Regions from separate parts of the Streptomyces sp. 3330 genome, predicted to be linked through region 3. Evidence: riboswitches for the same ligand, from Rfam matches in the RefSeq annotation. Region 3 holds a riboswitch; each other region holds the start of a gene.

Region 1 (9,935 bases), on a different contig from region 3:
TGCCATCTGCCGCTGACAGTCGGAAACCGGGCCGGTCCGACCAGGCGGTCAGACCGCCGCCGTCGCGGCCTTCAGGGGCCTCGCCGGGTCCGCGAGGAGCCGTGGGTTCATGGGTGTGCCCGCCTGGATCAGCCGCTTTCCCTGGGCGAGGTCGCGCGCCCGGCCCACGGCCAGCAGGGCGACCAGCCGGTCGTCGCGCAGCCAGCACACCGACCAGGCCGGTCCCGCCGGGTCGCCGCGCCACAGGACGCGGTCGGCGTCGGCATGGTGTCCGGCGTACTGGACGAAGCGGCCGAACTGCTCGGACCAGAAGTACGGGACCGGGTCGTAGACGGCCAGGGGTTCGTCGGTGGCGGCGCCGACGATGTTCGCCGCGACCGTGCGCGGTCCCTGGAGGGCGTTGTCCCAGTGGTGCACGAGGAGTCGCTCGCCGTACCGGCCCGAGGGGAAGGAGGCGCAGTCGCCGACCGCGTACACATCGGGCACCGAGGTCCGCAGCTGGGCGTCGGCCACGACCTCGCCGTGGGCGCCGAGCGTGACGCCGGAGCCGGCCAGCCAGGCGGTGGCGGGGCGGGCGCCGATGCCCACGACGACGGCGCCGGCGGGCAGCCGGGTGCCGTCGTCCAGGACGACCGCACCGGGCTCGACGCGCTCCACGCGCGCGCGGGTGCGCAGATCGACGCCGCTGTCGGCGTACCAGGCGGCCATGGGGGCGGCGACCTCGGCGGGCAGCGCCCCGGCCAGCGGCCGGTCGGCGGCCTCGACCACGGTGACCGCGCAGCCGGCCTCGCGCGCGGCCGTGGCGAACTCGGCGCCGATCCAGCCGGCGCCGACGACCACGACGTCGTGCTGCCGGGCGAGCACGGGCCGCAGCCGCTCGGCGTCGTCCAGGGTGCGCAGCAGATGCACGCCGGGCACGCCCTCGGCGCCGGGCAGCCGGATCGGTTCGGCGCCGGTGGCGAGGACCAGCACGTCGTAGGGGACGGGTCCGGCCTCGGTGTCCAGCTCGTGGTCGGCGGGGCGCAGGCCGTCGACCTCGCGGCCGAGCACCAGCTCGATGCCGAGGCCCTCGAAGTCGACGTCGAAGGCGGAGCCCTCGGCGTTGCCGAGCAGGACGGCCTTGGACAGCGGGGGCCGGTCGTAGGGCTGGTGGGGCTCCGCTCCGATCAGCGTCACCGTGCCGTCGAAGCCCTGTTCCCGCAGCGCCACGGCCGTCTGCACCCCGGCCATGCCCGCGCCGACGACCACCACGCGCCGTCCGGCCGGGCCGCCCTGTTCCTGCCTCTGCTCGCTCACCTGATCACCTTAGGCGGCTGACGAAACGTCAGTCAGCCGTCGTGCGTCGTGACCTGCTCCACAACGCTGGTGCCGCTGCCCTCCTGCGACTCCCACGCCCAGCTCTCCTCGAGCCGCACCCGTCCGTCCGCGAGCTCCACGACCGTCGAGACGCAGCGCCCCGAGGACGTCGTCCCGTCGTGCTTGAGCTGTACGTACCGGAAGTCGAGCCGGTCTCCTTCGCGGGTACCCACCAGATGCCCGCGTACGACGTCGCCGCCGGCGTACTCCGCCCAGATCGCGCCGCCGCGTTCGTGGTACGTGAAGCGGGTGCGGGTGCCGACCTGGCCCGGGGCCTGGTCGGCGACGGGCGCGAGGACGAGGCCGTCCAACGAGCGGGGCATGACGAAAGGCTCCCTTACAGAGGCGCCGGAGCACGGGCTAGGGTGGCCAACGTAGAGCACACGCGGGAGTCCGGACGCACCGGGCTGAGAGGGAGGCTGGCGGCCTCCGACCGTCGAACCTGATCCGGGTCATGCCGGCGAAGGGAGGGGCTGGACGCCCATGTCGTCTTCACGTACGTCAGACGTCCTCGTCATCGGGGGCGGGATCATCGGCCTGGTCACGGCCTGGCGGGCCGCGCAGCGGGGCTTCGCCACGGCGGTCCTCGACCCGGCACCGGGCGGCGGGGCCGCCCAGGTGGCGGCCGGGATGCTGGCCGCCGTCACGGAACTGCACCACGGCGAGCAGACCCTGCTCGGCCTCAACCTGGCCTCCGCCCGCCGCTATCCGGACTTCGCGGCCGAGCTGACGGAGCTGACCGGGCACGATCTGGGCTACCGGCGCTGCGGCACGCTCGCGGTCGCGCTGGACTCCGACGACCGCGCCCATCTGCGGGAACTGCACGCCCTTCAGCAGCAGTCGGGGCTGGAGTCGGAGTGGCTGTCCGGGCGCGAGTGCCGGCGTCTGGAGCCGCTGCTGGCACCGGGGGTGCGGGGCGGGCTGCGGGTCGACGGCGACCACCAGATCGACCCGCGGCGGCTGACCGGGGCGCTGGTGGCCGCGTGCGAGCGGGCCGGGGTGGTCTTCCACCGGGCGCGGGCCGAGCGGCTGTCGGTCGCGGGCGGGCGCGCCACCGGGGCCGTCACGGCGGACGGCACGGCCCTGGAGGCGGGGCAGGTGGTGCTCGCGGGCGGCAGCCTGAGCGGACGGCTCGCGGGGGTGCCGCAGGACGTCCTGCCTCCCGTGCGGCCGGTGAAGGGCCAGGTGCTGCGGCTGGCCGTGCCGCCGCGGTACGCCCCGTTCCTGAGCCGGACCGTGCGGGCCGTGGTGCGCGGCAGCCAGGTCTACCTCGTCCCCCGGGAGAACGGCGAGCTGGTCGTCGGCGCGACCAGCGAGGAGCTGGGCTGGGACACCACGGTGACGGCGGGGGGCGTGTACGAGTTGCTGCGCGACGCCCATGAGCTGGTCCCGGGGATCACCGAGCTGCCGCTCACGGAGACGCGCGCGGGGCTGCGGCCCGGCTCCCCGGACAACGCGCCGCTGCTCGGGCCGACGGACCTCGCCGGGCTGCTGCTGGCCACCGGCCACTACCGCAACGGCGTGCTGCTGACGCCGGTGACGGGTGACGCGATGGCGCACGCCCTGGCCACCGGGGAGCTCCCGGACGAGGCCCGCCCCTTCACACCCCGGCGCTTCGGCGCCGCCGCACTCTCGGAGCAGCCCGCATGAACGCCCAGGGGAACACGCAGGAGAACACCCGGGACGACGGCCCGCGGCACGTCCGGGTGGACGCCCACGTGCACGTCTCGGTGAACGGGGAGCGGCGCGAGTTCGCCGCCGGCACGGCCCTCGACAGCGTCGTACGGTCCCTGACGCCGGCGCCCTCCGGGGTGGCCGCCGCGCTCAACGAGACCGTCGTCCCGCGCGCGCAGTGGCCGTCCACGGCACTGCGCGACGGTGACCGGGTGGAAGTGCTCACCGCGGTGCAGGGGGGCTGAGCCATGGCCGACGATCCCTTCGTCCTCGGCGGCAGGTCCTTCTCGTCCCGGCTGATCATGGGCACGGGGGGTGCGCCCAGCCTGGACGTGCTGGAGCGGGCGCTGGTGGCGTCCGGGACCGAGCTGACCACGGTCGCGATGCGCCGGGTGGACCCCTCGGTGCACGGTTCCGTGCTGTCGGTGCTGGAGCGGCTCGGCATCCGGGTGCTGCCGAACACGGCGGGCTGTTTCACCGCCGGGGAGGCCGTGCTGACCGCCCGGCTGGCGCGGGAGGCGCTGGGCACCGATCTGATCAAGCTGGAGGTCATCGCCGACGAGCGCACCCTGCTGCCGGACCCGATCGAGCTGCTGGAGGCGGCGGAGACGCTGGTGGACGACGGCTTCACGGTGCTGCCGTACACGAACGACGATCCGGTCCTGGCCCGGAAGCTGGAGGACGTGGGCTGCGCGGCGGTGATGCCGCTGGGCTCGCCGATCGGCTCCGGTCTGGGCATCCGCAACCCGCACAACTTCCAGCTGATCGTCGAGCACGCGCGCGTGCCGGTGATCCTGGACGCGGGCGCGGGCACCGCGTCGGACGTGGCACTGGCGATGGAGCTGGGGTGTGCGGGGGTGATGCTGGCGTCGGCGGTGACGCGGGCGAGGGAGCCCGAGCGGATGGCGTCGGCCATGCGGGCCGGCGTCGAGGCGGGAAGGCTGGCCCGGCTGGCCGGACGGATGCCGCCCCGGTACTTCGCGCAGGCGTCCTCGCCGGTGGAGGGCCGGGCCGTGCTGGACCCCGAGCGCCCGGCGTTCTGACCGCCCGCGCGGCTACCGTCCGGTCTTCGGATACGGGGGTCGCGGGACCCGTGGGTTGCGTCACAGGTCGGCTCCAGTCGCGCTGCGATCCCGGCGGAACCGGCGGAGGTGTCAGCGGCGGCTCGTAGACTCACCTGCGTGGACACGACCCTTCAGGACCCTCTGGTCGGGCAACTGCTCGACGGCCGGTATCGCGTAGAGGCGCGGATCGCGGTCGGCGGGATGGCCACGGTCTACCGGGCCGTGGACACCCGCCTGGACCGCGTGCTCGCGCTCAAGGTGATGCACCCGGCGCTCGCCGCCGACGGGGCGTTCGTCGATCGGTTCATCCGGGAGGCGAAGTCGGTCGCCCGGCTCGCGCACCCGAATGTCGTCCAGGTGTTCGATCAGGGCGCCGACGGGTCGTACGTCTATCTGGCCATGGAGTACATCGCCGGCTGCACGCTGCGTGACGTGCTGCGGGAGCGCGGCGCGCTCCAGCCGCGAGCCGCGCTCGACATCCTGGAGCCCGTGCTGGCCGCGCTCGGCGCCGCGCACCGGGCCGGGTTCGTGCACCGGGACATGAAGCCCGAGAACGTGCTGATAGGGGACGACGGGCGGGTCAAGGTCGCGGACTTCGGTCTGGTGCGGTCCGTCGACACGGTGACCAGCACCACGGGGGCCGTGCTCGGCACGGTCGCCTATCTCGCCCCCGAGCAGATCGAGCAGCCGGGCGCCGCCGACCCCCGCGTCGACGTGTACGCGTGCGGGGTGGTGCTCTACGAGATGCTCACCGGTGAGAAACCCCACGACGGCGACTCCCCCGCGATCGTGCTCTACAAGCACCTCCACGAGGACGTCCCGCCGCCGTCCGCCCTCGTCCCCGGGATGCCGTACGAGCTGGACGAGCTGGTGGCGTCGGCCACCGCCCGCACCCCCGAGGTCCGGCCGTACGACGCCGTGGCGCTGCTCGGGCAGGCACGGGAGGCGCGCGCTCCGCTCACCGAGGAGCAGCTGGACGCGATGCCGCCGCAGGCGGTCTCCGCCGGACACGACAACGCCGAGGACCGCACGAGCGTGATCCCGCGCTCGCTCACCGTGCCCCGTCCGCTGCCCGTCGACGACGACGCCGACGACGGCGAGGATCCGCTGCACCGCACCTCGCGCTTCCAGAGCGGGCCGCCCCTGCCGCCCCGGCGCCGTTCCGCACGGCCCCGGCGCGGGGTGCTCGCGCTGGTCGCCGCCGTCCTGCTGGTGTTCGGCGTGGGCGCCGGTGTCTGGTACATCAACTCCGGTCAGTTCACCAAGGTCCCCGCGGTGCTGACGCAGAAGGAGGCGGAGGCCAGGACCCGGCTGGAGGCCGCCGGCCTCGAGGTCGGCAAGGTGCGCCACCAGCACAGCGACACCGTGAAGCGCGGCACCGTGATGGACACCGACCCCGATCCGGGCGCCCGGATCCGCAAGCACGACTCCGTGACGCTCACCGTCTCCGACGGCCCGGAGATCGTGAAGGTGCCGGACGTGGCGGGCTCCCGGCTGGACAAGGCCGAGGAGCTGCTGAAGTCGGACGGCCTGGAGCCGGGCCTGGTCACCCAGGAGTTCAGCGAGGACGTCATCAAGGGCTTCGTGATCAGCACCGACCCGGAGGCGGGCGCGAAGCGCCGCGCCGGCGCCGCGATCGCGATCGTGGTCAGCAAGGGCAGCCCGGTCGACATCCCGGACGTCACCGGCGACAGCGTGGACGACGCCAAGGCCGAGCTGGAGGAGGCCGGTCTGAAGGTGAAGATCGCCACCGAGCAGGTCACCTCCGAGTTCGACAAGGGCCTGGTCGCGACGCAGACCCCGGAGGAGGGCAGCGAGGCCGCCGAGGGCGACACGGTGACCCTGACGCTGTCCAAGGGGCCGGAGATGGTCGAGGTCCCGGACGTGGTCGGCGCGAGCGTCGACGACGCCACGTCGCTCCTGGAGCAGTCCGGCTTCAAGGTCGAGGAGGACCGGGGGCTGCTCGGGCTCTTCGGCGACACCGTGAAGAGCCAGTCCGTGGACGGCGGCGACACGGCGCCCAAGGGATCGACGATCACGATCACCATCCGCTGACCGGGCGGGTGCCGGAGCGGTGTGCGGGGCATGACACCCTGAACGGGTGAGTTCTCGAGCCCCTCTCCCCTCCCGCAACCCGGTCGGCGGCCACGTCCCCGTGGCCGGCGGTCTGCACGACGTGGGCATGTCGTACGCGCAGGACCTCGGCGCCGAGACGGTCCAGGTCTTCGTCGCCAACCCGCGCGGCTGGGCCACTCCGGTCGGCAACCCGCGACAGGACGAGGCCTTCCGGGAGGCGTGCGCGGCACGGTCGGTCCCCGCGTACGTCCACGCGCCGTACCTGATCAACTTCGGCTCGCACACCGAGGCGACCGCCGAGAGGTCGGTGGAGTCGATGCGCCACTCACTGCGCCGCGGGCGGGAGATCGGCGCGCTGGGCGTGGTCGTCCACACCGGGAGCGCGACGGGCGGGCGGGACCGGTCCGTGGCGCTGAAGCAGGTGCGGGAGTACCTGCTGCCGCTGCTGGACGAGCTGACCCACGACGACGACCCGTTCCTGCTGCTCGAGTCCACCGCAGGCCAGGGCGCCTCGCTCTGCTCCCGGACCTGGGACTTCGGGCCGTACTTCGAGGCGCTGGACGCCCATCCCAAGCTGGGCGTCTGCCTCGACACCTGTCACATCTTCGCGGCCGGGCACGACCTGACCGGCCCGGCCGGCATGCACCAGACCCTCGATCTGCTCGTGGAGACGGTCGGCGAGGGGCGGCTGAAGCTGATCCACGCCAACGACTCCAAGGACGTGGTCGGCGCGCACAAGGACCGGCACGAGAACATCGGCGCGGGGCACATCGGCGAGGACCCGTTCCGGGCGCTGATGACCCACCCGGCCACCGCCGGCGTGCCGCTGATCATCGAGACGCCCGGCGGCAAGGAAGGGCACGCGGCGGACGTGGAGCGCCTGAAGAAGCTCCGCGACGGCTGACGCCGCCGTACCGGGGGGATCAGGACCCCGCGGGGATCGGGTCCGCGCGGGGATCAGGCTCCCGGGGGGCTCAGAGTTCCGGGCCGTCGCCCGGTCCCTCCTGGTACGAGTAGCGCTGTTCCCGCCAGGGGTCGCCGACGTTGTGGTAGCCGCGCTCCTCCCAGAAGCCGCGGCGGTCGGCGGTCATGTACTCGACGCCGCGGACCCACTTGGGGCCCTTCCAGGCGTAGAGGTGCGGAACGACCAGCCGCAGCGGGAAGCCGTGCTCGGCGGTGAGCAGCTCGCCGTCCTTGTGGGTGGCGAAGATGGTGCGCTCGGCGGCGAAGTCGGACAGGCGCAGGTTCGAGCTGAAGCCGTACTCGGCCCACACCATCACATGGGTGACGTTCGGAGCGGGCGGGGCGCTCTCCAGGATGGTGCGGGCCGGGATCCCGCCCCACTCGGCGCCCAGCATGCTGAACTTCGTCACGCAGTGCAGATCGGCCACGACGGACGTGTACGGAAGGGCCGTGAACTCCTCGTGGTTCCAGCAGCGCTTCTCACCGTCGGCGGTGGCGCCGAAGACCCTGAACTCCCAGCGCTCGGGCCGGAACTTGGGCACCGGGCCGTAGTGCGTGACGGGCCATCCCCGCTGGAGTCGCTGCCCCGGCGGAAGCTCGGACACTGCTTCTTCTCCAGATTCGCGCTCCACCGGCTGACCCATGACTCCATCCTGACAGACCCTGGACGGTGCACATGACCAGCCATGACCGGGCATATCCCGAATCGGGCATCTGCTACTAAGCATGCACTAACTTACTAAGTGCGCACTTACTGGACGATCTTCCCCGCCGGTGCAATCATTCGGCGGCAGCCTCCCCGTTCCTCACCCCGATTCCCCATGCGGAAGGAGCCTCTGCGATGCAGGGCGACCCCGAGGTCATCGAGTTCCTCAACGAGCAGCTCACCGGCGAGCTCACGGCGATCAACCAGTACTTCCTCCACGCCAAGATGCAGGAGAACTTCGGCTGGACGAAGCTCGCCAAGTACACCCGGCACGAGTCGTTCGACGAGATGAAGCACGCCGAGGTGCTCACCGACCGGATCCTGTTCCTGGACGGGCTGCCGAACTACCAGCGGCTCTTCCACGTACGGGTCGGGCAGACGGTCAAGGAGATGTTCGAGGCCGACCGTCAGGTCGAGGTCGAGGCGATCGACCGGCTGAGGCGCGGGATCAAGGTGATGCGCGAGAAGGGCGACATCACGTCCGCCAACATCTTCGAGTCGATCCTCGAGGACGAGGAGCACCACATCGACTACCTCGACACCCAGCTCGAACTGGTGGAGAAGCTCGGTGAGGCGCTGTACCTCGCGCAGCTGATCGAGCAGCCGGAGAGCTGAGGCCCTCTGCCTAGGCGGCTTCGCCGAGGTCTTCGAACTCCTCGACCCGGGCGAGGACCGGCCTGCCCTGGTCGGCCAGGTCCGGGCGCCGGCAGGCGCCCCGGCCGAGGATCGCCTGGATGCGCCGGACGCACGACCCGCAGTCCGTGCCCGCCTTGCAGGCGGAGGCTATCTGGCGGGGGGTGCAGGCTCCGTTGTCCGCGTGCTGCTGGACCTGCGCCTCGGTCACACCGAAGCAGCTGCATACGAACACGCGGGTTCACCTCCTGCCGAGATCAATAAGGCTAACCTAACCTTACCCGGCCGCCGGTGGCCACAAAAGTGGAGTGGGGCGCGGATCGTATGTGATCCGCGCCCCATCTTCATGACCGGAAGGTCACTGGTCCCGGTACATCTCCGCCACGAGGAAGGCCAGGTCCAGGGACTGGCTGCGGTTCAGGCGGGGGTCGCAGGCCGTCTCGTAGCGCTGGTGCAGGTCGTCGACGAAGATCTCGTCGCCGCCGCCCACGCACTCCGTGACGTCGTCGCCGGTCAGCTCCACGTGGATGCCGCCCGGGTGGGTGCCGAGGGCCTTGTGGACCTCGAAGAAGCCCTTGACCTCGTCGAGCACGTCGTCGAACCGGCGGGTCTTGTGACCCGAGGCCGCCTCGTAGGTGTTGCCGTGCATCGGGTCGGTGATCCAGGCGACGGTCGCGCCCGAGGCGCTGACCTTCTCGACCAGCTCGGGCAGCTTGTCGCGGACCTTGTCGGCGCCCATGCGGACGATGAAGGTCAGCCGGCCGGGCTCACGGTCGGGGTCGAGGCGCTCGATGTACTGCAGCGCCTCCTCGGCCGTGGTCGTCGGGCCGAGCTTGATGCCGATCGGGTTGCGGATCTTCGAGGCGAACTCGATGTGCGCGTGGTCCAGCTGGCGGGTGCGCTCACCGATCCACACCATGTGCGCCGAGACGTCGTACAGCCGCCCGGTGCGGGAGTCGACCCTGGTCAGGGCGGACTCGTAGTCGAGCAGCAGCGCCTCGTGCGAGGAGAAGAACTCGACGGTCTTGAACTCCTCCGGGTCGGCCCCGCAGGCGTGCATGAAGTTCAGCGCCTGGTCGATCTCACGAGCGAGCTGCTCGTAGCGCTGACCGGACGGGGACTGCTTCACGAAGTCCTGGTTCCAGGCGTGCACCTGGCGCAGGTCGGCGTAGCCGCCGGTGGTGAAGGCGCGCACCAGGTTGAGCGTGGAGGCGGACGCGTTGTACATCCGCTTCAGGCGCTCGGGGTCCGGGACGCGGGACGCCTCGTCGAAGTCGAAGCCGTTGACCGAGTCGCCCCGGTACGTCGGCAGGGTCACGCCGTCGCGGGTCTCGGTGCTCTTGGAGCGCGGCTTGGAGTACTGGCCGGCGATCCGGCCGACCTTGACGACCGGCACCGAGGCCGCGTACGTGAGCACGGCGCCCATCTGGAGCAGCGTCTTGAGCTTGTTGCGGATCTGATCG
Region 2 (9,935 bases), on a different contig from region 3:
GCCGCGTCAACGAACGTTCGCGGAAGGCACGTACGGGCGGTTTTCGGCGGTGCCGGAGACATCGGGCGTCGCTTCCATAACAGCCGCATCAGGAACCTTGCTCCGGCCGCCGAAATCATCCCTGCCGGGCGGACGCCCTCCCCCGGTTCGACCGACAGAGCAGCCCGCGGGGGTGAGGTGCGGGTGCGGGCAAGGTGCGCGCAGCGTGAGCGCGGGCTGCCGAAGCCCGGCCCAATCGGGGCGAAAGCCGCGATGAACTGGAGCCTTGCTCCGATTCACCACCCCTGGGTCATCACACGGCACGATCCGCATTCCTATGATGGACGCACGGCACCGCGGGCTGCTGCGACCAGGCAGCTCGAAGGGTGCAGATGCGGCGCGATGGTGGAGGGGTCTGATGACTCAGGGGGCCGGTCAGGGACCCGAGGTGGAGCGGACGGCGACGTTGCGCGACTTCCGGGTGCCCGCGTACGTCCACGAGACCGGTCCGTACGACCCCGGAACAGAACCGGGCAACGCCGCGCCGCCTCTCGAAGAGCCGCTGGAGCACCCGGACGGCTACACGCCCACCCAGCGCGACCTGCCCGTCATCAGCCGGCGCGGCGACACCCTCCAGGTGACCGTGGACCCGGCGGCCGTCCAGGCCCCGGCGCCCACGACCGGCCCGGGACCGCTGTTCGTCGTCGGCGACGTGCACGGCTACCTCGACGAACTGGTGGCCGCGCTGCAGGAGAAGGGCCTGGTCGACTCCGCGGGGAGCTGGTGCGCGGGAACCGCCCGGCTGTGGTTCCTCGGTGACTTCACCGACCGCGGCCCGGACGGCATCGGCGTCATCGACCTCGTCATGCGGCTGTCCGCCGAGGCCGCCGCGGCCGGCGGGTACTGCAAGGCCCTGATGGGCAACCACGAACTGCTCCTGCTCGGCGCCAAGCGCTTCGGCGACACGCCCGTCAACTCCGGCGCCGGCACCGCCACCTTCCAGGCGGCCTGGCTGCTCAACGGCGGCCAGAAGTACGACATGGACCGTCTCCAGGACCACCACCTCCAGTGGATGTCCCGCCTCGACGCGGTCGAGGAGGTCGACGGTCACCTGCTCGTGCACTCCGACACCACGGCCTACCTCGACTACGGCGACTCGATCGAGGCGGTCAACGACACCGTCCGCGAGACGATCACGCGCAACGACGCGGATGAGGTCTGGGACCTGTTCCGCAAGTTCACCAAGCGCTTCTCCTTCCGCGACGAGGGCGGCGCCGACGCCGTACGCTCCCTGCTCGATACGTATGGCGGCACCCGCATCGTTCACGGCCACAGCCCGATTCCCTACCTGCTGGGCGAAGTCGGCTCCGAGGACGGCGAGGACAACGGCGGTCCGCACGTCGAGGGACCGCACGTCTACGCCGACGGGCTGGCCATCGCGATGGACGGCGGCGTGACGATGGCCGGAAAACTGCTGGTCCAGCAACTGCCCCTGGAGAGCTGAGTATTCCCCGGGCACTTCCCGGGCAGCTCCGGGGGCGGAAGTACCCCACCGAGGACCCTTCGGCGGCGGCGCAGGCCAGGGGCCAATTTCGGCAAACCCCCTGTCACCCCGGGCCGTCGCCGCTCTACCATCGGGTTATCCGTAGCAGGCTCCCCTCCGTTTCTGCCCGACGGCTCGTTGGCATGCGAGCCCCAAGCCCTACGGAGCATCGGGGGATGCAGATGAACAGCGTTCCGCAGCACCTGAACAGCGAGGACCGCCAGGAGTACGAGCGGATCCTCGACGAGGCGCTGCGCTCCGCCCCACACCACCCGGAACTGGCCGCGGTCGGACAGCGGCTCAACCCCGAACAACTGCGCACGATGGCGCTCAACGCCTCCGCACTCATCACGGTGGCCGCGGCGGCCGAGTACCAGCACTACGTGAAGGTCCGTGAAGAACTGCGCCACCCGGCGCCGTCCACCCCGTCGTCCGCGTCCGAGACCGGCTCCGCGGAGCCGGGCGCGGCCGCGATGGGGCTCGCCACCACCATGGGGGAGGCGGCCCAGGCCGCCGAAGCCGCCGGGGCGGGCGCCGTCGCCGCCGTCCTCACCCCCGTCCTGGCCGGAACCGCCGCGGTGATCTTCCTGCTCGTCGGCTACCTCCTCAGGGTGCTCGACCCCGAGCAGGGGTTCGCCCGGACCATGGTCACCGCCGGCTGGACGTTCGGGGCGGTGGCCGTGGCCGCGATGCTCGTCGCCACCGTCGCGCTGCTGCTCACCGCCCTGCGCAACCGGCCCTCCCTGGAGGCCGGACCGTACGGCGAACTGAGCGAGGAGGTCGACCAGGCCAGGGAAGCCTGGCGAGACGCCCTGCTGGAACGCGGCATTCTGCCGTTTCTCCAGGAGGCCCTCGCCGACCCCGGCACGGCGGCCGCCCTGCACGCCGACCCGGCGCCACCGGCCCCCACCGGCCGCCTTCCGAAGATCGGCTACGACCGCCCGGGCTTCAGCAGCCCGGACGACGGCCGCTCGACCGGCCCGCGCCCGAGCTTCAGCAGTCCGGACTACACCAGCCCGGACTTCGGCGGCCCGGACCACCAGCCGGACTAGGCGCTCGGCTTGCGCCCCCGCCGACCCCGCCGAGGGGAGCGCAAGCCGTACGCCGGGCGCCGGACGGCTCTCGCGGAGAGCCGCCCCACGGTTCCGTGCTGCCCCGCGGTGCTCGGCGTGCCGCCCAGCGCGGACCGAGGTCGCCGGGGGCCGACCCGTGGTCCGAAGCGTCCGTCCGGCCATCCGGCCATCCGGTCAGAGACCGGAACTGCCGGTCAGCGACCTGGAATTGTTCGTCCCGTCTTCCGGTGGCCCGGTGGCCCTGTCCTCGACTGCCCCGTCCTCCGGTCAGAGGATGCCCGCCCGGCCGGCCGCGGTGACCCAGCTGGGGAACTCGGACAGCAGCCGGTCGTACAACTCCTGGTCCGGAAGCGTGCTGATGTCGTCCACGGAGAAGAACCCGACGTTGTCGACGCGGCGTCCGGGCAGCGTGTCGAACCGTTCCAGGACCCCGTAGTTGGACCGGCCGAGTCCCACGAACTGCCAGAAGATCGGCTCCTCGACCGCCGCCCGCAGTTCCCGCTCGATCGCCGCGTCGCGGTAGACCCCGCCGTCGGAGAAGAACAGCACCAAGGTCGGGGCTGCCGCCGGATTCTCCCGGACAAACGCTCTGACCTGGGCAATCGCCTTCTGTTCCTCGTTCTGGATGCCGACCGAGCGCATGTCGACCTGGCCCGGCTCCATCCCCTTGCGGGGCTTCTTGCTCCGCCGGAACAGGCTGATCTCGCCCACCCGCACATGCAGCCGCAGCCACTCGGGGAGCTCGCCCAACCGCAGGTCGGGAAGGCGGGCGGCATCACTGGCGAAGGTCCAGGCCTGCATCTCGCCGTCGTCGTCGAGTTCTGCGGCCACCGCCGCCATGCGCTCCACGACGTCCGCCACCACACCCCGTGAGTACAGGAACGCCATGGACCCCGAGGCGTCGAGGACGAGCACGACCCGCGCGCTGATCCCCACCGCCCCCCGCTTGCTCAGGCTGACGGCGACCTGCTCCTTGCGCAGCGACAACCGCTTGCGCATGTCGACGGGAAGCCGCTCCTCCCCCTTGGTCAGCCGGGGACCGGACGACGGGCCGGTGGCCGGTGGGGTGATCGTCGGCGGGGCGGGCGGCGGCGGGGTGACGGTCGGTGGAGCGGTCGGCGGAGCGGTCGGCGGAGCGGTCGGCGGCGGGGTGACCGCAGCCGGAGGGACGGGCCACGAGGTGCCCGCCGGGCGGTTCGGTGGGACGGCCGCCGGGCGGTTCGGTGGGACGGCCGCCGGGCGGTTCGGTGGGACGAGGGTCTGCTCCGGCTCGTCGTCCACCGTGATCCCGAAGTCCGTCGCCACCCCCGCGAGCCCGGAGGCGTACCCCTGCCCGACCGCCCGGAACTTCCAGCGCCCCTCGCGCAGGTACAGCTCACCGGCGATGAACGCCGTCTCGGTGTCGGCCTGCATCTCGAAGCGGGCCACTTCGGAGCCCCCGTCCCCGCCCAGCAGTCTCAACGTCAGGCCGGTCACCTGTCCGAAGGTGCCGCCGTCCGCCGACGCGCACAGCACCACCCGCGTGATGGCGCTCTCCAGCGAGCCCAGCTCCACCTGGACGGTGTCGGTCGAGATACCGCCTTCGCTCCGCTTGCCGAGGTGGCGAACGGCGCCGGACGTGTGCTGCGGCTGGTTGTAGAAGACGAAGTCCCCGTCGTCGCGCACCCGTCCGTCCTGCGCCAGCAGCAGCGCCGAGGCGTCGATGTCCGGCCCACCGGCCCCCTCGGCCCAGCTGAGTTCGATCCGTACGTCCGGTACGTCGACCGGCAGATTGGCACCCTTGCTCAGGGATCGCGCTGTCATGCAGGCCAGTCTGCCGAGCGGACGCCCTGAGGCAACCGAACGAGCACGACACTTTCCTCCTGGACGACCGCGAAGAGCGTGCCGTCGGGCCGCGGCGCAGCGACCGGTGCCGGCGTGAGGCGGCCTCCGCGGGCATCACCCCGGCGCTCGGCCTGCACCTCGCTCGGGCCCCTCCGAAGCGCCTCCCCCGGGAGCGGCCATGCCGACACGGTGGCGGCGCCGTCCCCAGGGGTCGGACCTCGAGGACAGCGCCGGTCCGCGTACGTCAGTCAGCCAGCGGCAGGTACACCCGGTTCCCGCTCGCCGCGAACTCCCTCGACTTCTCCAGCATGCCCTCGGCGATCTCCTCCGCCGAAGCCCCCTCGGCCGCCCCGGCGCCGAACCGCTCGTTGATGCTCTGGCTGATCTTCATCGAGCAGAACTTCGGCCCGCACATCGAGCAGAAGTGGGCCGTCTTCGCCGGCTCCGCCGGGAGCGTCTCGTCGTGGAACTCCCGTGCCGTGTCCGGATCGAGGGCGAGGTTGAACTGGTCCTCCCAGCGGAACTCGAAGCGGGCGTCCGACAGCGCGTCGTCCCATTCCTGAGCGCCGGGGTGCCCCTTGGCGAGGTCGGCCGCGTGGGCGGCGATCTTGTAGGTGATCACGCCGGTCTTGACGTCGTCGCGGTTGGGCAGGCCCAGGTGTTCCTTGGGCGTGACGTAGCAGAGCATGGCCGTGCCCCACCAGGCGATCATCGCGGCGCCGATGCCGGAGGTGATGTGGTCGTACGCCGGCGCGACGTCCGTCGTCAGTGGGCCGAGCGTATAGAACGGAGCTTCATCACAGATCTCCTGCTGAAGGTCGATGTTCTCCTTGATCTTGTGCATCGGGACGTGTCCCGGGCCCTCGATCATCGTCTGAACATGGAAACGCTTCGCGATCCGGTTGAGTTCCCCGAGGGTCCTCAACTCCGCGAACTGCGCCGCGTCGTTGGCGTCCGCGATGGAGCCCGGACGCAACCCGTCGCCCAGCGAGTACGTGACGTCGTAGGCGGCGAGGATCTCGCAGAGTTCCTCGAAGTTCTCGTAGAGGAACGACTCCTTGTGGTGGGCGAGGCACCAGGCCGCCATGATCGAGCCGCCCCGCGACACGATGCCGGTCTTGCGATGGGCCGTGAGCGGGACGTACGGCAGGCGGACGCCGGCGTGGACCGTCATGTAGTCCACGCCCTGCTCGGCCTGCTCGATGACGGTGTCCTTGTAGATCTCCCAGGTCAGTTCCTCGGCCCGGCCGTCGACCTTCTCCAGCGCCTGGTACAGCGGCACCGTGCCGATGGGGACGGGGGAGTTGCGCAGCACCCACTCACGGGTCGTGTGGATGTTGCGGCCGGTCGAGAGGTCCATGACCGTGTCGGCACCCCAACGGGTCGCCCAGGTCATCTTGTCGACCTCCTCCTCGATGGAGGACGTCACCGCCGAGTTGCCGATGTTGGCGTTGACCTTCACCAGGAACCGCTTGCCGATGATCATCGGCTCGATCTCCGGGTGGTTGACGTTGGCCGGCAGGACGGCGCGGCCCGCCGCGATCTCCTCGCGGACGACCTCGGGAGAAACGTTCTCCCGGATGGCCACGAACTCCATCTCGGGTGTGATCTCCCCCCGGCGCGCATACGCGAGCTGGGTGACCGCCTCGCCGTCCCGCCCGCGGCGCGGCAGGCGCGGCCGCCCCGGGAAGACGGCGTCGAGGTTACGCAGACCGCCGCGCGGTGAGGTGTGCTTGATGCCGTCGTCCTCGGGGCGCACCGGCCGGCCGGCGTACTCCTCGGTGTCGCCGCGGGCGATGATCCAGTTCTCGCGCAGGGGCGACAGGCCCCTGCGGACGTCGGTCTCGACGAGCGGATCGGTGTACGGGCCGGAGGTGTCGTACAGGGTGACCGACTGCCCGTTGGTGAGATGCACCTGACGAACCGGCACACGTAGATCGGGGCGAGCGCCCTCGACGTACCCCTTGTGCCAGCCGATGGACTTCCCGGCCTCCGTGTCGTTCCCGTCGACCGTGCTGTCGCTGGTCGCGTTCTGCGTGAAGGCAGGCGTGCGTGCGTCCTTGTTGGTCATGAGACCTACTCCCTACGCCGGCATTACCCGGTAACAGGTTCGGCGGTCGACGCAGCGGCTACCGCCTGCCGACGTTTCATGTGAAACATCACTCGATTCGAGAGACGTTCCACGTGAAACATCGCGAAGACGGAGGTCAGCGCCCTCTCAGCCCGGTGCTCCGAGCTCCCGCGTGTGCAAAGGTTGGCTCCACGCTAGCGTCCTTTCTGGCGCGGTGAACAGAGGGCCCCTGTCGTTCTTGCGATGATCGGTCGGTGACCACGACACACCAGCCCCCGTATCCGCCGCCCGAGCCGCCCCGCCGACCGGGCGCCGCCGGTGGTCCCGGCAATGGCTCCGGAATCGGTTCTGGAAGCGGTTCCGAAAGCGGCCCCAGAGGCGACCGTGACTTCAACAGCGGTCACGACCAGCCCCGTAACCCCGACCGTGGGCCGGGCTACGCCGGTGGGCTCGGCGGACTGCGACGCGTCGGCACCGCCGGCACCGTCGGCACCCCCAGCGGTCAGGCACCCGGCTCGAGCGAACGCCCGCGCCCCGGGGCAGGGCCCGTGCCCGGTAGCGGACATCAGGACGGGCAGGGGCAGGGATACGGAAGCAGCGGGCAGGGGCAGGGGCAGGGGGCCGGGACCGACCCGGGTTACGGGAACAGCCAGGGATACGGAGACGGCCGGGGCTACTCGGACGGACCCGCCCTTCGCCAGGAGTACGGCCCTGACCGCGGTTCCGGCCCTCGTCCTGGCCCTGGCCCGCGTCCTGACTCGTTCCCTCACCCTGAACGTGGACCCGGCTCCGGCTCTGCTCCCGTCCCTGGTCCAGGCTTTGGTGACGGATACGACGCTGCCCACGAACACCGTCATGGGCACGGTCACGACGGTGGCGCCGGGAGCGGCACCGGCGGGGGCCACGGCGGCGGTCACGGCCACGGTCCGGGTGACGGACCTGGTCATGGTCCGGGCGACGGGCCCGCACCCGGTTCGGACTCCGGATCCGGCTCTGACGGCGGGCACGGGCACTCCCACGGGCACAGTCACAGCCACGGCCCTGCCGCCCCGGTGTCCCAGCACCTGCGCAAGGTCATCGCGGCCATCCTCATCCCGTTCGGGGCCGCGGTACTGGTGGGACTCGTGGTGCTGTGGCCCGGGGGAGCCCCGGCGCACGAGCGCACCGGAGTCGGCTTCGACCGGCAGACCCAGCAGGCCACGGTCACCAAGGTCGTGAGCGTGAGCTGCGCGTCGGTCAACGCCTCGGGCGACACCCCCACCGGCGACACCTCCACCGCCGAGGGCTCCTCCGCGCAGCAGCAGGCGAGCGGTACCTGCAAGCGCGCCACGATCCGGGTGGACACGGGCGACGACAAGGGCCGTACGTTCACCGAGATCGTCCAGCCCGACCAGACACGGCAGTTGGAGCAGGGCGAGAAGGTCGTGGTGGCCTACGAACCCTCCGCGCCGAAGGACCTCCAGTACTCGGTCACCGACGTGAACCGTCGCATTCCCATGGCGGTCCTGGCCATCATCTTCGCGGTCGCCGTCGTGGTCGTCGGGCGGCTGAGGGGCGTCATGGCGCTGGTCGCGCTGGCCATCAGCTTCATGGTGCTGAACTTCTTCGTCCTGCCCGCGATCCTCCAGGGGTCGAACCCGCTGGTCGTGGCGGTGGTGGGGTCGAGCGCCATCATGCTGATCGCGCTGTACCTCTGTCACGGGCTCTCGGCCCGCACCTCCGTCGCGGTGCTCGGCACGCTGATCTCGCTGCTGCTGATCGGCGTCCTCGGCTCGCTGTTCATCGACTGGGCCGCGCTCACCGGGAACACGGACGACAACACCGGTCTGATCCACGGCCTGTACCCGTCGATCGACATGAGCGGTCTGCTGCTGGCCGGCATCATCATCGGCTCTCTCGGCGTGCTCGACGACGTGACGGTCACGCAGACCTCGGCGGTCTGGGAGCTGCACGAGGCCAACCCCGCGATGGGCTGGCGGGGTCTGTACCGGGCCGGCATCCGCATCGGCCGCGACCACATCGCGTCCGTGGTCAACACGCTCGTCCTCGCCTACGCCGGTGCCGCGCTGCCGCTGCTGCTGCTCTTCTCGATCGCGCAGAGCAGTGTGGGCGCGGTCGCCAACAGCGAACTGGTCGCCGAGGAGATCGTCCGCACCCTGGTGGGCTCGATCGGTCTGGTCGCCTCCGTGCCCGTCACGACGGCCCTGGCGGCCCTGGTGGTCTCCGCCGACCGGCCGGGGTCAGGAAAGGCACCCGTGACGGCTCAGGAAGCCGTCCCAGCGGCCTCGGCGGGGGCCGCGGTCGCGGGCAGCGCACCGGCCCGGGGCGGACGGGGCAGGCGGCGCAAGCGCTGAAGGGGAGGACGCCCGGGTGGCGCCCGCGCGGGCCGACTCGGGCGCACGCCTCACCTCTCCCGGCAAGGCCGTGGCGCGCCCGCCCCACCCCATGAAGAAGCGTTACTGCACACCAGTGACCGCGCCGAAGCATCCACCGCCGCGCGTTTCGCCACCGCTCGCTTCCCGTGCATGTCAGCCGGCGCTCTGTTCCTCCGCCAGGATCCGGTCCAACGCCTCGTCCAGATGCGCGTCGAAATCGGCGAGAGCACCCTCCTGGCCCAAGGGGACCAGCTTGTCGGTGCGGTCGAGGAACGCCACGAGCGGGGCTGTCGAGGAGCGGAACAGCGCCTGGTCGCCGCCGACCTGAAGCCGGATCAGAACCTCCCCCAGCACATCGGGATCCACCGGCGAGACACGGACGTCCCCTTCGCCGCACGGTCTGCCCACCCCGTCGATGAGCAGCTCGCGCCCGAAAGCCCAGGTCACCGGGGCATCACCGGGCAGATGGAAGGTGAGGCGCACGGCGTAGGGATCGCACGACTCGTAACCCAGCTCCACCGGAATGCGGAACGAGAGCTCCTCGGACACGAGGAAGCTCATCATGACCTCTGCCTGTACTGCCTGTACGGACTCGCGCATCGCCTTACCCCGTCATTTGCCGCCGACTGGCCGGGAATGGACCTTCTGACACTGCACGCATCTTGCTGAACGTGCACAACAGATCACAAGGAGTGAGTTTTCAGATACTGATAGAGATCGCCAGCGATCCCAGCAGCCGGCCGATCTCGCTCTGTAGTTGCCGAGCCGCCGGCAGCAGACGGTCGGCGTGATGGGCGGGCAGGGAGATCGCCATCGTGGACGCCGTGGTGCCCACGGTGATCGGGACGGCGGCGCACACCGTGCCCAGCGCGTACTCCTGCCGCTCGACGACCGGTTCCATCCGCCGCATCCGCTCCAGGCGTCGCAACAGAGCGTGATTGTCACGCACGGTGTACGGCGTGATCGATTCGGCGGGATAGCGCTCCAGATGATCGCGGCGGGCGTCCTCGTCGAGCTGGGAGAGCAGACACTGGCCGATGGCGTGCGCGTGTCCGGTCTCGCCGAAGTCG
Region 3 (9,935 bases):
CAAGCCCGCCCGCGCTGAAAAAAGATCCCCGCCCCGCGATGAGTTCCGCACGGCCTCTCGGTCTACCCCACCGAACGCCACAGACCAGCACCGCGCATCCCCTGGGAGAGACCCGATGACCACCCCGGCCTACCAGCAGATGATCTTCGTGAACCTGCCCGTGAACGACCTCGACGCCTCGAAGAAGTTCTTCACGGAACTCGGCTACACGATCAACCCGCAGTTCAGCGACGACAACGCGGCCTCCGTGGTCATCAGCGACACGATCGTCGCGATGCTGCTCACCAAGCCGTTCTACGCGACCTTCACGAAGAAGGAGATCGCGGACGCCTCGAAGACCAGCGAGGTCCTGATCGCCCTGAGCGCCCAGAGCCGCGAGAAGGTCGACGAACTCGTCGACCGCGCGCTGTCGCTGGGCGGTTCGCCGAGCGGCGAGACGCAGGACATGGGTTTCATGTACGGCCGTTCGTTCGACGACCTCGACGGTCACACCTGGGAGGTCGTCTGGATGGACCCGTCGGCCGTCGAGAGCTGACCCCCCGCTCGTCCGGCGCTGCCTAGCATGGGCGGGTGCATCCGACGACACCCGCCCAGCCGTTCGACGGCTCCCACGACCGTGAGATCGAGTCCCTCGCCGAGTTCGACGAGGTGGTCCGCACCCATGGCACGCTCTCCCACTTCCGCGTCCAGTCCGTCGACCTGACGGACCGTACGGACGTCCTGCTCGCCCTGGACACCTCGGGCGCCGTCTTCCTCGGCTGCCCGATGGAGCCGGCGGCGGCCACGAAGTCCCGCGCCTCCGGCGCCCTGGTCTTCCCGCCCGTGCCGGGTCTGTCCTTCGACCCGTACCGCGGTTTCGTCTACTCCCCCGACGAGTTGTTCGCGTCCCTCGACGAGGGGTACGAGGCGACCCCGGACGCCCTCACGTACGCGTGGTTCCAGCGCACGAAGGCGGACGGCGACATCTTCGGCTCGATGCTCCGCTCGCTCCACGACGACGCCATATCCGACGCCCTCGACGAACTCCTCGCCGGGGAGAGCGTGGTGGGCGTCATGGGCGGCCATGCCATGGCGCGCGGCACGGACGCCTACGCCGGCGCGGCCCGGCTCGGCCGCGCCCTCGCCCGGGACGGGCTGATGGTGGCGACCGGTGGCGGACCCGGCGCGATGGAGGCGGCGAACCTCGGCGCGTACGCGGCCCCCTTCGACGGCGCGATGCTCACGGACGCGCTCCGACTCCTCGCCAAGGCCCCGCAGTTCACGCCCTCGATCACCGACTGGGCGGCGGCGGCCTTCGAGGTGCGGGCCGCCTGGCCGGGCGGCGGTCCCTCGGTGGGCATCCCCACCTGGTTCTACGGCCACGAGCCGCCGAACCCGTTCGCCGCGCACCTCGCCAAGTACTTCTCCAACGCCACCCGCGAGGACGGCCTGCTGGCCCGCTGCACCGCGGGGGTGGTGTTCCTGCCGGGCGCCGCGGGGACCGTGCAGGAGATCTTCGACAACGCGACGCCCAACTACTACGGGTCGCGGGGCGAACCGACCCCGATGGTGCTCGTGGACCGGGAGCACTGGACGCAACGGCTGCCCGCCTGGCCGCTCTTGCGTTCACTCGCCCGGGAGCGGTCGATGGAGTCCCGTATCGCCCTCGTCGACCGGATCGAGGAGGCGCCGGAGGCGTTGAAACGCCTCGGTGGTTAATAAGCGGGCAAAGCCAGCCGCCCGGAGGCGTCCCCGCATTGACACTTCTTATGGAACGCTTATAGACCTGTGAGTCTGCTGGGGATGGTGACGCACTCGGCTCACCGGGGGCGCCATCTCCCCCTCCACCCCCCGCAGTTGCGCTTCCCGTAAAGGACAAACGTGTCCCTTTCCCGCCGTACCGCAGCCCGTTCGGTGCGCATGCTCGGTGTCACCGCCGCCTCCGCCGCCCTGGCGCTCAGCGCCGCCGGTACCGCGCTGGCCTGCGACATCAGCGAGTTCTCCGCCGCTGCCGCCTGTGAGGGCGACCAGGGCGTCATCACCGTCACCGACAAGGACCCCACGGGCGTCCCGGCCGAGATCACCGTCTTCCTGGAGAACAACGGCGGCGACCTGAGGCAGGTCGGAACGGCTCAGACCGTCAAGGGTTCGCTCGCCGGTGTGACCGTCTCGTTCGCCGAGGCCTGGGAGCCGAACGCCGAGTACCGGATCCACGTCAAGGCCGTCAAGGGCAAGAAGACCCTGGTCGACAAGGACATCCCCGGCAACCTGACCACCCCGTCCAAGGCCTGCGAGGCCGACGACACGTCCACCCCGTCCACCACGCCGTCCACCACGCCGTCCTCGACGCCGTCGGACAGCACGACCACCGCGCCGCCGGCCGAGACGACCACTCCGTCGCCGTCCGGCTCGACGAGCGACAGCGCCGCGCCCGCGCCTTCCGCGAGCAACGCCCCGTCGGCCGCGGCCCAGGAGTCCAACCTGGCCGAGACCGGCGCCGGCTCCAACACCGGCCTGATCGTCGGCATCGCGGCCGTCCTGGTCGCCGTCGGCGGTGGTGCGGTGTTCTTCGGTATGCGGCGCCGCGGGTCCGGCAACCGCTGACCCGCACGACCGACCGGCTCGACGCACGGACGCGGACGGCCCGCCCCTCTCCGGGGCGGGCCGTCCGCATGTCCCGTCCTCCCGGCCGGACTCGGCCTCACCGGCAGCTCAGTCCAGTACGACGGTCTCGGCCGCGTCGAAGGACACCCCCACCACGGCCCCGACCTCCGGCGCGTCCCGCAGCGTGCACGCCGCCTCCAGCCTCGGCGCGCCCTGCGGCTGAAGGTGCACGGCGACATGGGTGCCACGGAAGGTGCGGGCGGCGACCGTGCAGCGCAGTCCCTCGTCCACGCCCACCAGGCGCACACCGGCGGGCCGGACGAGCAGCGTGCGCGCGCCCTGAGCCGACCCGGCCGGCACCGGCACCTTGCCCCACGGCGTGACCGCGGCCTCCTCCGTGACGGTCGCCTCCACCACGTTGTCGAAGCCGAGGAACCGCGCGACGAACGCGTCCGCCGGCCGCTGCCACACCTCCAGCGGTGAACCGGACTGGGCGATCCGCCCGTCCCGCATCACCACGACCCGGTCGGCGAGCGCGAAGGCCTCGCCCTGGTCATGGGTGACCGCGAGCACGGTCGTCCCCAACCGGCCGAACAGTTCCCGGAGTTCCACGACCAGGCGCTCCCGCAGCGACCGGTCGAGCTGACCCAGCGGCTCGTCGAGCATCAGCAGCCGGGGGCGCGGCGCGAGGGCCCGTGCCAGCGCGACCCGCTGCTGTTCACCGCCGGAGAGCGAGGTCACCGCCCGGCCCGCCGCACCCGGGAGCCCGACCAGGTCGAGCAGTTCCGCCACCCGCTCGCCCTGCCGGATCCTGGGCATACCGCGCATCCGCAGTCCGAAGGCCACGTTGCCGCCCACGTCCCGCTGCGGGAACAGCTGATGGTCCTGGAACATCAGGCCGAGTTCCCGTTTGTGCGCGGGCACGTTCGCCTGGTCGCGTCCGTCGAGCAGCACCCGCCCGGCGTCCAGCGGCTGGAGCCCGGCCACCGCCCGCAGCAGCGTCGACTTGCCGCTGCCGCTCGGCCCGAGCACGCACACCACCTGGTGCTCGGCGACCGCGAGATCGACGGCGTCGAGCACGGGCCTTCCCCCGAACCGCACGGTGGCGCGCTCCAGTTCCAGCAGCATCTACAACTCCCCCGTCCGGTCGGTCCGCAGTCGCTCCAGCACCAGCAGGGCCACCACGCACACCACCATCAGAATCGTCGAAAGGGCCATCGCCTGGCCGTAGTTGAGCTCACCGGCCCGCCCCAGCAACCGCGCCACGGCGACCGGGAGGGTCGGGTTGTCGGGCCGCGCGATGAACACCGTCGCCCCGAACTCCCCCAGCGACACCGCGAAGGCGAACCCGGCCGCGACGAGCAACGCCCGCCACACCATCGGCAGATCGACCTCGCGCCACACCCGCCACGGTGAGGCCCCCAGCACGGCCGCGGCCTCCCGCAGCCGTTGGTCCACCGCCCGCAGCACCGGCAGCATGGTCCGCACGACGAAGGGGACACCGACCAGCGCCTGCGCGAGCGGCACCAGGATCCACGTGCCGCGCAGGTCCAGCGGAGGCTCGTCGAGCGCGATCAGGAACCCGAAGCCGACGGTCACCGCGGAGACGCCCAGCGGCAGCATCAGCAGCGCGTCGAAGCCGCGGACCAGCCGTCCGGCGTCCCGCCGGGTGAGCGCGGCCGCGGCCAGCCCGCCGACCAGCACGGCGATCGCGGTCGCGGCGCCCGCGTACTCCAGCGAGTTGCCGATCGCGTCGATCGGCGGGACCAGGAAGACATTGCTGTCGTCTCCGGTCAGCGCCCGGTAGTAGGCGAAGTCCGGCGCGTCGAACGAGCGCTGCGCCAGCACCGCCAGCGGCAGCACCAGCAGCACGGCGATCGTGCCGAGCACTCCGGCGAGCAGCGCCCACTGCCCGGCGCCGCGCGGCCGCCGCGCCGTCACCGACGCGTCCACCAGCCGCAGCGCGGTCTCCCGCCCGCGCACGGTCCGGGCGTGCACGGCGAGGATCGCGCCGACGGCCACGAACTGCACGATCGTGAGGACGGCGGCCGTGGACAGGTCGAAGATCTCGGAGGTCTGCCGGTAGATCTCCACCTCCAGGGTGGAGAAGGTGGGGCCGCCGAGGATCTGCACCACGCCGAAGGAGGTGAAGGTGAAGAGGAAGACCATCAGCGCGGCGGCCGCGACGGCCGGCCCGAGGGCGGGCAGGGTGACCGTGCGCCACGCCGTCAGGCGGGAGGCGCCGAGCATGCGCGCCGCCTCCTCCTGCCGGGGGTCGAGCTGCGACCACAGCCCGCCCACGGTCCGTACGACGACCGCGTAGTTGAAGAAGACGTGCGCGAGCAGGATCGCCCACACCGTGGTGTCCAGTCGTACGCCCCACAGGTCGTCGAGCAGCCCGCCGCGCCCGACGAGCGCCAGGAACGCCGTGCCGACGACGACCGTCGGCAGCACGAACGGCACGGTGACGACGGCGCGCAGCACCTGCTTGCCCGGGAACTCCAGGCGGGCGAAGACGTACGCGGCGGGCAGCGCGATCAGGAGCGTGAGCGCGGTGGAGGCCAGCGCCTGCCAGGTGGTGAACCACAGGACGTGCCGGATGTCGGACTGCGCGAGCACGTCCCACAGCCGGCCGACGTGCCGGCCCCCGTCGGAGCCGAGCCCCCGGGCGACGATCGCGGCGACCGGGTAGGCGAAGAAGACCGCGAAGAACGCGACGGGCAGGGCCATGAGCCCGAGCCGTGTCGCGTTCCCCGCGCGGGCCGCGCGCGCGGTCACTTCAGTACGAGCGAGGTCCATGACTTGACCCAGTCGTCACGGTTGTCGGCGATCTTCGCCGGGTCGAGCGTCTCGGGGTCCTTCGCCTGCGGCCCGTACTTCGTGAACTCGGCCGGGACCGCGGCCCCCTCCCGCACCGGGTAGACGAACATGTTGAGCGGCATGTCCTGCTGGAACTCCTCGGTGAGCAGGAAGTCCAGGAGCGCCTTGCCGCCCTCGGGGTTGGCGGCGTTGCTCAGCAGGCCCGCGTACTCGACCTGGCGGAAGCAGGTGCCGGTGGAGACGCCGGTCGGGGCGGTCGACGGCTTGGGGTCGCCGTAGATCACCTCGGCGGGCGGCGAGGAGGCGTACGAGACGACCAGCGGCCGGTCGGCGCCCGCCTTCTTCCCGCCGGCGGACCCGGAGAACTCCTCGTTGTAGGCCTGCTCCCAGCCGTCGACGACCTTCACGCCGTTGGCCTTCAGCTTCTTCCAGTAGTCGGCCCAGCCTCCGTCGCCGTACGCGGCGGCCGTGGCCAGCAGGAAGCCGAGCCCGGGCGAGGAGGTGGCGGCGTTCTCGGTGACCAGCAGGTTCTTGTACGCGGGCTTCACGAGATCGTCGAAGGAGGCGGGCGGGGCCAGCTTGTGCGCGGTGAAGTACGCCTTGTCGTAGTTGACGCACACGTCGCCGGTGTCGACGGGCGTGACCCGGTGCTTCTTCTGGTCGGCCCGGTAGGCGGGCAGGACCTGGTCCGCGCCCTTCGCCTCGTACGACTGGAACAGCCCGTTGTCCAGGGCGCGCGACAGCAGCGTGTTGTCGACGCCGAAGAAGACGTCGCCCTGCGGGTTGTCCTTGGTGAGGATCGCCTTGTTGACGGCCTGCCCGGCGTCGCCGTCCTTGAGGACCTTCACCCGGTAGCCGGACTTCTTCTCGAAGTCCGCGAGCACGCTCTTGGAGACGGCCCACGAATCGTGGCTGACGAGGGTGACGGTCTTGGAGCTCGCCGCCGAACCGCCGTCGTCCGACGATCCGCAGGCGGACAGCGTGACGAGGCCGAGACCGACGGCCGCGGCCACGAACGTCCTGGTGTGCACTGGATTTCCTCCTGGGGTTGACCAGGAAGAGACGCGGCCCTGCCCGGGGGCCCGCGGAAGGTTCCGCCGGCACCCCGGGCAGGGCGCAACAGCTTGAGTGATGACCGAACTTCCTACCCAGAATGACCTGGGCAAGGTTCAGAGGGTCTGCGGACTCTCCCGCACTCTCAGCGCTGTGGCGCTCCCCTGTCGGAATATGAAGATGTACTGATACGGACGTACTGGTACCCGATACGTCATACCTGATACCGGGAGTCAGACTACCGCTCGGTGGCCGCGAGCTGACCGCACGCCCCGTCGATCTCCTGGCCTCGGGTGTCCCGGACGGTGACGGGCACGCCGTGCGCGGCGATCGCCTCGACGAACGCCTTCTCGTCCTCGGGCCGGGAGGCCGTCCACTTCGAACCCGGGGTCGGGTTCAGCGGGATGAGGTTGACGTGCACGGGCTTGCCGCGCAGCAGCCGCCCGAGCCGGTCCCCACGCCAGGCCTGGTCGTTGATGTCGCGGATCAGCGCGTACTCGATGGACAGCCGGCGCCCGGACCGCTCGGTGTACTCGAATCCGGCGTCGAGCACCTCGCGCACCTTCCACCGCGTGTTCACGGGGACGAGCGTGTCGCGCAGCTCGTCGTCCGGCGCGTGCAGGGAGATCGCGAGCCGGCACTTGAAGCCCTCGTCGGAGAACCGGTGGATGGCCGGCACCAGGCCGACCGTCGACACGGTGATGCCGCGCTGCGACAGCCCGAGCCCGTCCGGAGCCGGGTCGGTGAGCGCGCGGATGGCGCCGACGACCCGCTTGTAGTTGGCGAGCGGCTCGCCCATCCCCATGAAGACGATGTTGGAGAGCCTGGCGGGCCCGCCGGGCACGTCCCCGTCCCGCAGGGCGCGCATCCCGTCGACGATCTGGTGCACGATCTCGGCGGTGGACAGATTGCGGTCCAGCCCCGCCTGCCCGGTCGCGCAGAACGGGCAGTTCATCCCGCATCCGGCCTGCGAGCTGATGCACATGGTCACCCGGTCCGGGTAGCGCATCAGCACCGACTCGACGAGCGTGCCGTCGAACAGCCGCCACAGCGTCTTACGGGTGGTCCCCTGGTCCGTCGACAGGTGCCGCACGACCGACATCAGATCCGGCAGCAGCGCCTCACGCAGCTTCTCGCGGGCGCCGGCGGGGATGTCGGTCCACTCCGCCGGGTCGTGCGCGTACCGCGCGAAGTAGTGCTGCGACAGCTGCTTGGCACGGAAGGGCTTCTCCCCGATCTCCGCCACGACCTCCTTCCGCTCGGCGGGCGAGAGGTCGGCGAGATGCCGCGGCGGCTTCTTGGCTCCGCGGGGGGCGACGAAAGTGAGTTCTCCGGGTGCAGGCATAACACGACCAGTGTGGCAGATCATCGCCGGGGGCCCAGGCCAGAGGGGGGTGGGGGTGGTCACCCTTGGGCATCCCCTGTCAGCGTTGGTCGGCCTCGCACGGCCCGGGGACGGCCCGGGACTCAGTCGGCCCCGACCGGCCACGCCCAGGCAGCGGCGTCACCGCCCCTCACTCCAGCTGCATGGGAGCGACCTGAAGCTGTTCCCTGTAGGGCCAGGTGAAGGTGCGGTCGGGTTCGAGGTGGGAGTCCCCCCAGTGGATGGCATGGATGCCGTTCTCGGCGTCGGCCGTGAAGAACACGCAGACCAGCCTGGTGGAAGCCCCCAGCTCCTCGAACGTCTCGTGCAGCCCCAGGTACTCCTCGGTCGCCAGGTCCTCGCCGATGTCGAACAGGGCTTCCGGAGGCTGCGGTCCGTGCGCCCGGAGCAGCCGGTGCCGAGTGGGCGACGCGTTGGCCGGCAACCGGGCCCGGTCCAGAGGCCTCGGCCTGTCCGCGTACCGGAAGGGGAAGAGCGCGTGATCGTTGATCACCGCGTACTCGTATCCGCGCACGTCGCGCACGGCTTCCCCCAGCTCCCGCGCCGTTTCCGCGAGGTTCTCGCGCACCACTCCCGCAAGGGCGACACCGTACGGACTCCGCTTCTTCAACCCCGCAGCGAGATGCGCGGCATGAGCCTTCCCGTGCGCCTTGGCCAGTTGCACCGGGACCGCAGCGGCCAGTGCGCCGGCATGCCGCCCGAACCGCTCGACGGCCCAGGCCGACGGCCCCACCGGATAACCACCCAACACCGACATGCAGTGCTCCCTCCCCCAGGTCCCGCCTCCGAACTGTGTGACACGTACACGAAGGGTGCACAAGGGGGCGATCCGGCCACGCCGTGGCCGCACACGTTCGGTTCTCAGCAGCGGCGACCGGCGATGGCGGACGGTGGGACCGGCTTCCGCATGCGCACCCGCCCGGAGGGTCTCGTCCGATCGACCCCGGCCGTCGCCTCATCCTGCTGGCGCCGGAACCGGTCGTCCACATGGCCAACGACTTGTTCATCACGTTGCGGAGCAAACGCAATGCCGTCGCGGCCGGACACGACGCACACAGCCCGGAGTACATGCAGGCCTCGAATTCCTACGCGGAAGCCCTGCAGACGCTCAGATCCGAGATACGCCGCGATCTCGGACGCGGCCCGCTCCGGCGCAGAGTCGAGTACTGACCTCCCGGCGGCCCGAGCTCCGCGCATTCCAGCCCCGTGCTGCCCCGTACTGCACAACACAGCGGGCCCCCTCCCCGTACGCACAGGGAGGGGGCCCGCGTGAGCCGGTGGTGCGGTGTGGGTCAGCCGGAGCCCACGAACAGGACGAGCAGCAGCCACACCACGGGAGCCGTGGGCAGCAGCGAGTCGAGGCGGTCCATGATGCCCCCGTGGCCCGGGAGCAGCGTGCCCATGTCCTTGATGCCCAGGTCCCGCTTGATCATGGACTCGCCGAGGTCGCCGAGCGTGGCGCTGGCGGCGACGGCGAGGCCGAGGAGCAGGCCCTGCCACCAGGTGCCGTCGTCGATCACGAACTGCATCAGCAGCGCGCCGGCGACCATCGCGAACGACACCGCGCCGAGCAGGCCCTCGCGGGTCTTGCCCGGGCTGATGCGCGGAGCGAGTTTGGTCTTGCCGAAGCGCCACCCGACGGCGTACGCGCCCGTGTCGCTGACGACCGTCAGGACCAGGAACGTCATGACGCGGAACGCCCCGTCGTCGGCGGTGAGCATCAGGGCGACGAACGTGGCCAGGAACGGGACGTAGAAAGCCGCGAAGACGCCGGCGGTGACGTCCTTGAGGTAGCCCTCGGGCGGTTCGGTCATCCGCCAGACCAGCACCGCGAGCGCGGTGAGGGCCATGGCGACCCACGCGCCCTCGGGACCCCGGGCGTATCCGGCGACGACCATCGCCGCACCGCCGACCGCGAGCGGCACGAGCGGCGCCTTGATGCCCTTGCGCTCCTGGAGCCTGCTGGTCAGCTCCCACAGACCGACGACCACGGCGATCGCTATCACGCCGATGAACACGGCCTTGACGACGAACAGCGACGCGATGATCACCACACCGAGCCCGACCCCGACCCCTATGGCCGCGCCCAGGTCTC

Evidence for each region. Region 3 has a riboswitch for thiamine pyrophosphate ahead of J2X68_RS21680 (thiamine ABC transporter substrate-binding protein). Riboswitches for the same ligand answer to the same signal wherever they lie in the genome.
Region 1: it holds a riboswitch for thiamine pyrophosphate, as region 3 does, so the genes downstream of both, thiO (glycine oxidase ThiO) here and J2X68_RS21680 (thiamine ABC transporter substrate-binding protein) in region 3, are expected to answer to the same signal.
Region 2: it holds a riboswitch for thiamine pyrophosphate, as region 3 does, so the genes downstream of both, thiC (phosphomethylpyrimidine synthase ThiC) here and J2X68_RS21680 (thiamine ABC transporter substrate-binding protein) in region 3, are expected to answer to the same signal.

Annotation. Positions count from the first base shown of each region.
Region 1 is NZ_JAVDVA010000001.1:12,239-22,173, forward strand. Features, by position in the region: gene J2X68_RS00065 (FAD-dependent oxidoreductase) at 49-1,296, opposite strand; gene J2X68_RS00070 (hypothetical protein) at 1,329-1,679, opposite strand; TPP riboswitch at 1,732-1,842, shown strand; gene thiO (glycine oxidase ThiO) at 1,840-3,006, shown strand; gene thiS (sulfur carrier protein ThiS) at 3,075-3,275, shown strand; gene J2X68_RS00085 (thiazole synthase) at 3,279-4,073, shown strand; gene pknB (Stk1 family PASTA domain-containing Ser/Thr kinase) at 4,212-6,149, shown strand; gene J2X68_RS00095 (deoxyribonuclease IV) at 6,196-7,074, shown strand; gene J2X68_RS00100 (sulfite oxidase-like oxidoreductase) at 7,145-7,777, opposite strand; gene bfr (bacterioferritin) at 7,975-8,454, shown strand; gene J2X68_RS00110 ((2Fe-2S)-binding protein) at 8,465-8,707, opposite strand; gene J2X68_RS00115 (class II 3-deoxy-7-phosphoheptulonate synthase) at 8,831-9,935, opposite strand, start outside.
Region 2 is NZ_JAVDVA010000010.1:92,930-102,864, reverse strand. Features, by position in the region: gene J2X68_RS18610 (metallophosphoesterase) at 398-1,483, shown strand; gene J2X68_RS18605 (hypothetical protein) at 1,699-2,574, shown strand; gene J2X68_RS18600 (VWA domain-containing protein) at 2,863-4,398, opposite strand; gene thiC (phosphomethylpyrimidine synthase ThiC) at 4,664-6,490, opposite strand; TPP riboswitch at 6,483-6,672, opposite strand; gene J2X68_RS18590 (YibE/F family protein) at 7,543-8,844, shown strand; gene J2X68_RS18585 (SsgA family sporulation/cell division regulator) at 9,019-9,465, opposite strand; gene J2X68_RS18580 (IclR family transcriptional regulator C-terminal domain-containing protein) at 9,566-9,935, opposite strand, start outside.
Region 3 is NZ_JAVDVA010000012.1:210,705-220,639, reverse strand. Features, by position in the region: gene J2X68_RS21705 (VOC family protein) at 116-535, shown strand; gene J2X68_RS21700 (LOG family protein) at 571-1,698, shown strand; gene J2X68_RS21695 (LAETG motif-containing sortase-dependent surface protein) at 1,861-2,583, shown strand; gene J2X68_RS21690 (ABC transporter ATP-binding protein) at 2,692-3,711, opposite strand; gene J2X68_RS21685 (iron ABC transporter permease) at 3,712-5,382, opposite strand; gene J2X68_RS21680 (thiamine ABC transporter substrate-binding protein) at 5,358-6,434, opposite strand; TPP riboswitch at 6,527-6,632, opposite strand; gene rlmN (23S rRNA (adenine(2503)-C(2))-methyltransferase RlmN) at 6,695-7,801, opposite strand; gene J2X68_RS21670 (hypothetical protein) at 7,971-8,597, opposite strand; gene J2X68_RS21665 (phosphatidate cytidylyltransferase) at 9,133-9,935, opposite strand, start outside.